4 regions of the Arthrobacter sp. Soc17.1.1.1 genome follow, and region 4 is predicted to be linked to each of the others. Evidence: riboswitches for the same ligand, from Rfam matches in the RefSeq annotation. Region 4 holds a riboswitch; each other region holds the start of a gene.
The links. Region 4 has a riboswitch for S-adenosylmethionine ahead of V6S67_RS09180 (ABC transporter substrate-binding protein). Riboswitches for the same ligand answer to the same signal wherever they lie in the genome.

Region 1: linked by a shared signal. The riboswitch ahead of V6S67_RS15160 (ABC transporter substrate-binding protein) and the one ahead of V6S67_RS09180 (ABC transporter substrate-binding protein) in region 4 are both predicted to bind S-adenosylmethionine.
Region 2: linked by a shared signal. The riboswitch ahead of sfnG (dimethylsulfone monooxygenase SfnG) and the one ahead of V6S67_RS09180 (ABC transporter substrate-binding protein) in region 4 are both predicted to bind S-adenosylmethionine.
Region 3: linked by a shared signal. The riboswitch ahead of V6S67_RS05510 (bifunctional o-acetylhomoserine/o-acetylserine sulfhydrylase) and the one ahead of V6S67_RS09180 (ABC transporter substrate-binding protein) in region 4 are both predicted to bind S-adenosylmethionine.

Annotation. Positions count from the first base shown of each region.
Region 1 covers NZ_JBAJII010000001.1:3,289,105-3,291,297, reverse strand. The annotation lists gene V6S67_RS15165 (amino acid ABC transporter permease) at 1-406, opposite strand, end outside; gene V6S67_RS15160 (ABC transporter substrate-binding protein) at 417-1,334, opposite strand; SAM riboswitch class IV at 1,500-1,617, opposite strand; gene V6S67_RS15155 (aminodeoxychorismate lyase) at 1,725-2,193, opposite strand, start outside.
Region 2 covers NZ_JBAJII010000001.1:305,435-307,627, forward strand. The annotation lists gene V6S67_RS01505 (O-acetylhomoserine aminocarboxypropyltransferase/cysteine synthase family protein) at 1-20, opposite strand, end outside; gene sfnG (dimethylsulfone monooxygenase SfnG) at 20-1,186, opposite strand; SAM riboswitch class I at 1,192-1,295, opposite strand; gene V6S67_RS01515 (glycoside hydrolase family 6 protein) at 1,526-2,193, shown strand, end outside.
Region 3 covers NZ_JBAJII010000001.1:1,221,146-1,223,338, reverse strand. The annotation lists gene V6S67_RS05510 (bifunctional o-acetylhomoserine/o-acetylserine sulfhydrylase) at 1-1,003, opposite strand, end outside; SAM riboswitch class IV at 1,085-1,201, opposite strand; gene V6S67_RS05505 (VOC family protein) at 1,351-1,992, shown strand; gene V6S67_RS05500 (DUF1540 domain-containing protein) at 2,085-2,193, opposite strand, start outside.
Region 4 covers NZ_JBAJII010000001.1:1,995,684-1,997,876, forward strand. The annotation lists gene V6S67_RS09175 (VOC family protein) at 1-362, shown strand, start outside; SAM riboswitch class IV at 464-591, shown strand; gene V6S67_RS09180 (ABC transporter substrate-binding protein) at 806-2,193, shown strand, end outside.

The DNA of each region.
Region 1 (2,193 bases), 1.3 Mb from region 4:
AGGCCTCCAGCTGCCCCTTCTCCACGCTCTGGATGCCGGAGCGGAAGATCTCGCCGATGTAGGCCGCCGCCATGAGCGAGAGCGCGAGGATCCCCATCGGGAACGGGCTCGTGCTGCCGGTGAGCTGGCGGTAGATCGGGCTGAGCCCGATGCCGATGAGCAGGATGATCACGACGGCGGGCACGCCGCGGAAGATGTCCGTGTAGATGCGGGCCACCCACCGCAGCAGCCGGTTGCGGGAGATCCCCATGATCGCGAGGACCATGCCGAGGATCGTCCCGATGATGCCGGAGGCCAGGGCCAGGATCAGGGTGTTCCGCAGACCCACCGTGAGGAGCTCCGGCAGGACGGCGGCCATCGCCCCCCAGTCGAAGAAGGTCTGCGCGAGCTGTTCAAAGGCATTCATGCAGGGACCGCTACTTTACTTCCACGGCTTTGCTGCCGGGCTTCCAGTCGGTGGGCATCTCGCGGTCCGGGTACCACTCCTTGGTGAGTTCGGTCCACGTGCCGTCGGCGATCACGGCGTCGAGGCCGGCGTTGAGGGCGTCGATGAGCGGCTGGTTCTCGCTGTTCACGGCGTAGGCCGTGAAGTTCTCGGTGTTGATGATGGTCTCGGCGATCGTGGTGTCGTCGCCCTCCTTCACCTGGCCCGTGGCCTGCTGCGACGGTGCCACCCAGGCGTCCACCTGGCCGTTCTTCACGTTGGCGTAGACGGTGTTGTAGTCCGCGAACCGGACGGGCTCGAGGCCGAGGGTGTTGGTGACGTAGTCGTCCTGGACGGTGCCCTGGACCACGCCGATGCGCGTGCCCTCGGACAGGGAGTCGAACCCGGTGACCGAGGAGCCGTTCTTCGTGACGACGGCCATGTAGCCGAAGTCGTACCCGTTGGTGAAGCCGACGTTCTCGCGGCGTGCCGCCGTGGTGGAGATCGAGGAGGAGCCGACGTCGAACTGCTTGTTCTGCACCTGCGCGAGGAGCGCGGAGAAGTCGGTGGACGCGAACTCGACCTCGAGGCCGAGCTTGTCGCCGATGGCGCGGAGCAGTTCGTTGTCGTAGCCGGTGAAGACACCGTTCTCGATGAAGATGTTCGGCGGGGCGTCGGAGAGGGTGCCGACGCGCAGCGTCCCGTCCGTGATGAGGCCGAGGTTCGCCGGATCGATCTCCTCGACCGGGGTGGTGGTCTCGGTGGTGTACTGGTCCAGCGACTGCTGGTCGCTGCCGGCCAGGGCGTCGGTGGTCTCGGTGGGTTCGCTGCTGCTGGAGCTGCCGCAGGAGACCGTCAGGGCGAGCAGGGGCACGGTCAGTGCCGTGAGGACCTTACGGGAGAGGTTCATGGTGTCCTTCGTGGTGGCGGGCCCGGGAACGGGTGCGCTGGGTGGGGTGCTGGGACGCCGGAGGCCGGCGGGAGGACTGCTGGCTGCTGGGTGACACGCTCGCTGTTCTGGGCTGTGCGCGCTGTGGCGGCCGGACCGGACGGAACACCGGGGAAGGACCGCACGACGCCGTACTTGCCAACCGGGGGACTGGACCCGGCGGCCGAATCTTCACCTGGAGCACCCCACTACGGGAGAGGGTTGCTGTCCAGCCGGCCAGGGCCGATGGCTGGAACTCTTGATTTGAGCAAAACGCTAGGGCAGCACGGAGTGTCCGGTCAAAACGGGATCACGGATATTGCGCCGCTTGACGCGGGAATCCGGGGGTCCAGGCGCGGGGTGTGGCCGACTTCACACGAACCGGTCCACGAGAGCGGTCAGTTCCGCGGTCAGGGCCGGGGAGGTGCGGATCTCCTGCCCGTCGAGTGAGAGGACCGGCGCGAGGAGCCGGATGCTCGAGATGAGCCACACGGCATCGGCGTCGAGGAGGTGGTGCGGTTCGAGCGGCCCGTACCCGAGGTCCCACCCCTCCTCCTTCGCCGCGGCGAACAGCGCGGCCTGCGAGGTGCCGGCCAGGATGCCACTCTCGAGCTGCGGCGTGACGAGCGTCTTCCGCCCGTCGCGCACGGTGGCGAGCAGCACGGTGGACGTGGGCCCCTCGAGGACCTTGCCGTCGGAGGAGGTGAAGATGACGTCGTCGGCGCCGGACGCCTTCGCGTGGCGGATCGCGGCCATGTTGACGGCGTAGGACAGCGTCTTGGCGCCCATGAGCAGCCACGGCGCGCGCTGCGCCACGGTGCTGTCGTACCCGCGCTCGAGG
Region 2 (2,193 bases), 1.7 Mb from region 4:
CCGAAGGAACGTTCTGCCATCAGATACCTGCCTTGGTGGGTTCGTGGGTTGCGAGGGTGGCATCCGGATCGAAATCGACGCCGGCGGCGCGCGCGGCGTCCGCCTCGAGCTGCCGCACGATCGGCAGGATGTCGGTGCCGAAGGCGGCGACCTCCTCCTGGAAGTGCAGGTAGCAGGTGAGGAGGAGATTCACGCCGATCTTCTTGTACTCGACGATGCGCTCGGCGATCTGCTCGGGCGTACCGATGAGCCGGGTCCTGAAACCGTCGTTGTACTGGACGAGGTCCTCGAACGAGGAGTCGGCCCACATGCCCCTGCCGTCCTTCGTGGAAGCCCCGGCCTCCTGGACGGCATCGCGGAATCCCTCGACGGCGGGGCGGTGCGCCTTCGCGACGATCTCGCGCAGGGTCTCCCGTGCCTCCTTCTCGGAGTCGCGGGCGATGACGAACCCGTTGAGCCCGTACCGCGGGTGCCGGCCCGCCCGGGCAGCGGAGGCCCGCACGCCGGCGATGTTCTCCCTGAATCCCTCGAGGTCCTTGCCGTTCGAGAAGTACCAGTCCGCCACCCGGCCCGCGGTGGCCTGCGCCGCCGTCGAATTGCCTCCGAAGAAGATCTCGGGGTGCGGACGGCCGGGCACGTCGACGGGAGCAGGGCTGAGTGTGAAGTCGGTGATGTCGTAGTACTTCCCCGACTGGCTGTACCCCTCCTCGGTCCACAGGCCGCGCAGCACGCGGATGAACTCCTCCGTGCGGACGTACCGTTCGTCGTGCTCGAGCCAGTCGAGGCCGAAGTTCACGAACTCGTCCTTGAGCCAGCCGGAGACGATGTTGACGGCGGCACGGCCGTTGGAGATGTGGTCCGCGGTGATGATGAACTTCGCGAGCACGCCCGGGTGCCACATGCCGGGATGCACCGCGGCGATGACCTTCAGCTTCTCGGTCGCGGCGAGGAGCGCGAGGGAGAACGATGTCGCCTCGTGCTGCTTGTCCGCGCCGTAGGACGCGGCGTAGCGGGTCTGCGACAGGGCGTACTCGAAACCGGCGTCCTCAGCGATCCGGGCGAGCTTCCGGTTGTACTCGAAGTCCCACCCGGTACGCTGCTCGATGGTCGAGACCACCAGGCCGCCGCTCACGTTCGGCACCCAGTAGGCGAATTTGAGGGGGGTGGAAAGGTCGGCGACGCTCATCATGTCCTCCATCGGTCTGGCAGTAGCACCCTACTGTCGCCGCGGATCGCGGAGGCCAGGGTTGCTGCGGCGTCAGTGAGCCAGATCTCTCAGCCGCTCGGGATGGTCAGAACGAGTGTGACACTGCGCACCCGGGGGAACCAAACAATGTGTCTTCGGAAGTGCACGCCACCCGCTCACGGATGGGTGCCGGAACCCTTGACAAAGTTGACCTATGCAACAAAGACTGGCCGTGGGAGCGCTTCCATGGGGATCGGCGGCGTCTCTTGTTCGGGTTCTCGCAACCACCCATCATCGACATGAGGAGCAACGATGCTCAGCATCTCCAGAACGTGCGCCATGACCCTTGCACTCGCAGGGGTCCTCGCATCCACCGCCCTCGCCGCGCTGCCGGCGTCGGCCGGTCCGGGCGGAGGACCAGGAGCGGAGTCCTCCGCCACCGAGTTCTACGTCCCGAAGACCGACCACGAGGCACAGCGCCAGATCGCCGGGCTGCGGGCCTCGGGTGACCGCCGGACGGCGGACAGCCTCAGCGCGATGGTCTCCACGCCGCAGGCCGTATGGGTCACGGACAGCGACCCCGCCACGGTGACGCGGGAGGTCCGCGCCACCACGCACCGCGCCGCCGGCAAGCAGCAGATGCCCGTGCTCGCCGCCTACAACCTGCCGTTCCGCGACTGCGCGCAGTACTCGGCCGGCGGGGCGACCGACGTCGCCGGCTACAAGGCCTGGATCGACGCCCTCGCGGCAGGCATCGAGGACCGCGCCGCGATGGTGGTGCTCGAGCCGGACGGGCTCGGGATCATCCCCTGGAACCGCGGGCTCGACGGCAACCTCGAGTGGTGCCAGCCGGCGGAGGCCGACGCCGCGACCGCGGCCGCGGAACGCTTCGAGATGCTCGGCTACGCCGTGGACCGGCTGAAGGCGCTGCCGAACACGAAGGTCTACCTCGACGGCACGCACAGCGCCTGGCTGGGCACGGGGGAGATCGCCAGCCGCCTCGTGAA
Region 3 (2,193 bases), 770 kb from region 4:
GACTGGAACCGAGCCCGGCGTAGGCGACGCCCTCGACGTCGTCGTGCCCCTCGAGCCATTCGGCGACCGCCTGCGCGTTCTGCACGTGGCGCTCCAGGCGCAGGCTGAGCGTCTCCAGCCCCTGCCCGATGAGGAAGGCGTTGAAGGGCGAGACGGCGGACCCGAGGTCGCGCAGCAGCTGCACCCGCGCCTTCAGGATGTACGCGAGGTTGGCGCCGAGCGCGCCGCCCACCCCGAGATCGCGTGCGTAGACGAGTCCGTGGTAGCTCTCGTCCGGTGTGTTGAAGCCCGGGAACCTCTCCGGGTACTGCGCGAAGTCGAAGTTCCCCGAGTCGACGATCACGCCGGCGATCGCGGTGCCGTGCCCGCCGAGGTACTTCGTGGCGGAGTGCACCACGATGTCCGCGCCCCATTCGATCGGCCTGATCAGGTACGGCGTGGACAGGGTGTTGTCCACGATCAGGGGCAGCCCGTGCTCGTGGGCGACGGCGCTGATGCCCTCCAGGTCGAGGACGTCCTGCCGCGGGTTGGAGACCACCTCGCCGAAGAACAGCTTGGTGTTCGGGCGGACGGCGGCCCGCCACTGCTCGAGGTCGTCCGGGTCCTCCACGAAGGTGGTCTCGATGCCGAACTTCTTCAGGGTGTGCTTGAAGAGGTTGTAGGTGCCGCCGTAGAGGCTGGGGCTGGCCACGATGTGGTCCCCGGCCTCGGCGATATTGAGGACGGCGAAGGTCTCCGCGGCCTGCCCGGAGGCGAGCAGCAGCGCCCCCACCCCGCCCTCGAGGCTCGCGATCCTGGTCTCGACCGCCTCCTGGGTGGGATTCCCGATGCGCGTGTAGATCGGGGCGAGCTCCGTCAGCGCGAACCGGTTCGCGGCGCTCTCCGCGCTCGGGAAGACGAACGACGTCGTCTGGTAGATGGGCAGCGCACGCGCCCCCGTGGCTGGGTCCGGCACCTGGCCGGCGTGGATCTGGCGTGTCTCAAAGGACCAATCGTTGGACATGGTGCTCCCTGTCGAAGGGGCTCCTCCTCGTCCGCTGCTCCTGCCGGCGGGAACCGCCGAGGGAAGCATCGGCCCCGCAGGAGCCCGCGCTTGCGCGACACCGGTGTGGCGCCGCACCTGGTCCTCACCCGGGGCACCCCACCGCGGTTGGAGGGTTGCCGGCCAGCAAGCCGGGGCTTCGTGCTGGCACTCATGACCTGCATCCATGGAAACCCATGCGGGCGGATCCGGCAACACGTGTGACATTGCGTGAAGGAGTGTGCCCCGTAGCGCCCCTCCGAGGGGCAGGATCAGGAGTAAGGACACCCTAAGTCGAGACGTACATCACTTAGTGCCACACTGTCGGCATGCGCCTGGACCACGTCTCTTACGCCTGTGAACCCGATGGACTTGCCGCGACGGCCGACCGCATCTCGGCCCGGCTCGGCATGGAGCCGGTGAAGGGCGGTGTGCACCCCCGCTTCGGCACCCGGAACATGATCTTCCCGCTGGCCAACGGCCAGTACCTCGAGGTCGTCGAGGTCCTCAACCACCCCGCGTCGGACAAGGCGCCGTTCGGCCAGGCCGTGCGCGCCCGGTCCGAGGCGGGCGGCGGCTGGATGGGCTGGTGCGTGGCCGTGGACGACCTGGGACCCTTCGAGGAGCGCCTCGGCCGCAGCGCGGTCCCCGGCAACCGCAAGTTCCCCGACGGCCAGGAGCTCACCTGGCAGCAGATCGGCATCAAGGGCCTCATCGCCGACCCGCAGGTCCCCTACCTGCTGCGGTGGGACGACGGGACGGAGCCCCTGCACCCCTCGAAGGCCCGACCGGCCTCGGTGAAACTGGACTGCCTGACCATCGCCGGGTCCTCCGAGCGCGTCACGGAATGGCTCGGCACGGACGTCGAGGAGACGCTCGACGGCGTGCAGGTGCAGTGGATCGCGCCCAGGGGTACGCCGGGCATCATGTCCGTGACGTTCGAGACCGCCGACGGCCGCGTCGAGATCTGACCGACGCGATCCGATCCGACGCGTCGAACGCACGAGGAAGGGACCGGACGAATCGTCCGGTCCCTTCCTCGTGCGTTCGGACTGTGCGTGGATCAGGCGTGCGTGTAGGTGAGGCAGTCGGCCGCCTCGGCGCCGGGGCCCACCTTCACGGCGGGGGCGGTGCACAGCAGGTCGTGGTTGAAGGAGCACTCCGAACGCTGG
Region 4 (2,193 bases):
GCCGGGGCCTCGGGTGGACGCCGACGCTCGACGTCCCCGACGAGGTGATCTTCTACCAGGTGGCCCCGGGAGTGCTCCTCGGGCTGTTCCTCGCCGGCAAGTTCGCCCAGGACCTCGGGCTCGATGCCGCACCGGTGCCGTCGGGCATCGTGCTGTCCCACAACGTCGACGGCCCCGAGGAGGTCCGCGCCGTCGTCGCTGCGATGACGCGCGCAGGCGGCACCGCTGTCCAGGAGCCGCAGGAGAGCGCCTTCGGCGGCATCTTCCGCGGGCTCGTGCGCGACCCGAACGGGATCGTGTGGGAGATCGCCCATAATCCCGGGTGGCAGATCCTCGACGACGGCACGGTCACCCTGCGCTGAATTGCGCCCCGCGACATTCCGTCCTGCCCTCGGCAATTCGCGCCGTGTCATATTTCTTTTTATTGGTCGACACCCCGGATATCTGCCTATAGTTGTTCCAGCTTCAAGAGACGCGGTCGTAAAGCTCCGACTGGACCGCGCGCCAACCCCATGTTCCTGGGTGGTTCGGATGACGAAGCGGCCTTCTCCTCGGCACACAGTGCTGGTCCGGTGCGGGCAAGAGCACTCCGAAAGGCACTCATCGTGAGCTGTACCGCCCTCCCCTAGCAGGATCCAGGCGCCCTCGGCGCGCCTTCTCCTTTCACTCGCCCTTCAATTCCCTTCCGGTCGCACTATGCTCTGCGCTGCGCCGGAACGCCTCTTGAGGAATTCCCATGAATGCATCCGTAATTCGCCCTGCCCGAAATCGAAACCGCTCCGGACACGCCACCGCCCTTTCTGCGGTGGGTCTCCTCGCACTCCTGGCCGGCTGCGCCGGGCCGGCGGGCTCGTCCTCCGTCGCCGCTGGCGAGCCGATCCCCGGCGGCGTGCTGGACGTGTCCATCTCGGCCGAGCCGGGCTGCCTCGACGGCCACGGAATCTCTGCCACGCAGCAGCAGTTCCTCGGCCGCCTGATCTACGACAACGTGGTGACCCTGGACGAGAACGGGGACATCGCGCCGTATCTCGCCGAGTCCTGGGACGTCTCGGAGGACGGCAGGACCTACACGTTCCACCTCAAGCAGGGAGTCACCTTCAGTGACGGCTCGCCCTGGAACGCGGAGGTCCTCGGGCAGAACTTCGAGCACATGAGGGACCCCGCCACGAAGTCGCCCCTCGCCGCCGCGTACATCGCCCCGTACGTCGACGGCACGGTGATCGACGAATACACCTTCGAGGCCCACCTCGCCTACCCCTACACCCCCTTCCTCTACACCCTCGCCCAGTCCTGGCTCGGCATGAACTCCGGCAAGGCCATCACCGAGTCACCGGAGACGCTGTGCCAGAAGCCGATCGGCACGGGGCCCTTCACCGTCGCCGACTACCGCCCGGGCCAGAGCATCAGCTACACGAAGCGGGAGGGCTACGACTGGGCACCCGAGTGGCTGGACGGTGACGGTGCCGCGTACCTCGACGGCGTCGAGGTCACCCTCGTCAGCGAACCCGTCATCCGCCACCAGTCCCTCGTCTCGGGCCAGTACGACCTGACGGAGAACCTCGCGCCGCAGAACGCCTCGGCCGTGCAGGCCGACCCGGACTTCACGTACGAGAACCTCGCCCGGACCGGCAACCCGTACGTCCTCAACTTCAACCTGAACCGCGCACCGTTCGACGACCTCGCGGTCCGGCAGGCGTTCGCCGCCGCCGTGGACACGAAGGCCGTCACGGAGAGCCTCGGCTTCGGCACCTACACGCCGATCGACGGCTTCCTGTCCAAGGAGAGCAGGTACTACGACCCGACGGTCGAGGGCGTCCTCACCCACGACCCCGAGCGGGCGAACCAGCTGCTCGACGACGCCGGGTGGACGGGGCGTGACGGCGAGGGCTTCCGCACGAAGGACGGGAAGCGGCTGACGGTCGAGGTCCCCACGGTGGAGAGTTCCACGCCGAGCCCGCTGCTCGTGCAGCTGCAGGGAGAGGCCCGCAAGGTCGGCTTCGACCTCCGGATCATCCAGCTCCCCCAGGCGCAGCTGACCGAACTCCGCTACGCCGGCGACTACGACGCCCTCGCCGGCGTCTGGCACACCAACACCACCGACGTCCTGTTCATCCGCTACCACTCCTCCGAGATCACCGGAGAGCGGATCGGCCAGAACTCGTCCTACGTCAACGACCCCGAGCTCGACGCCCT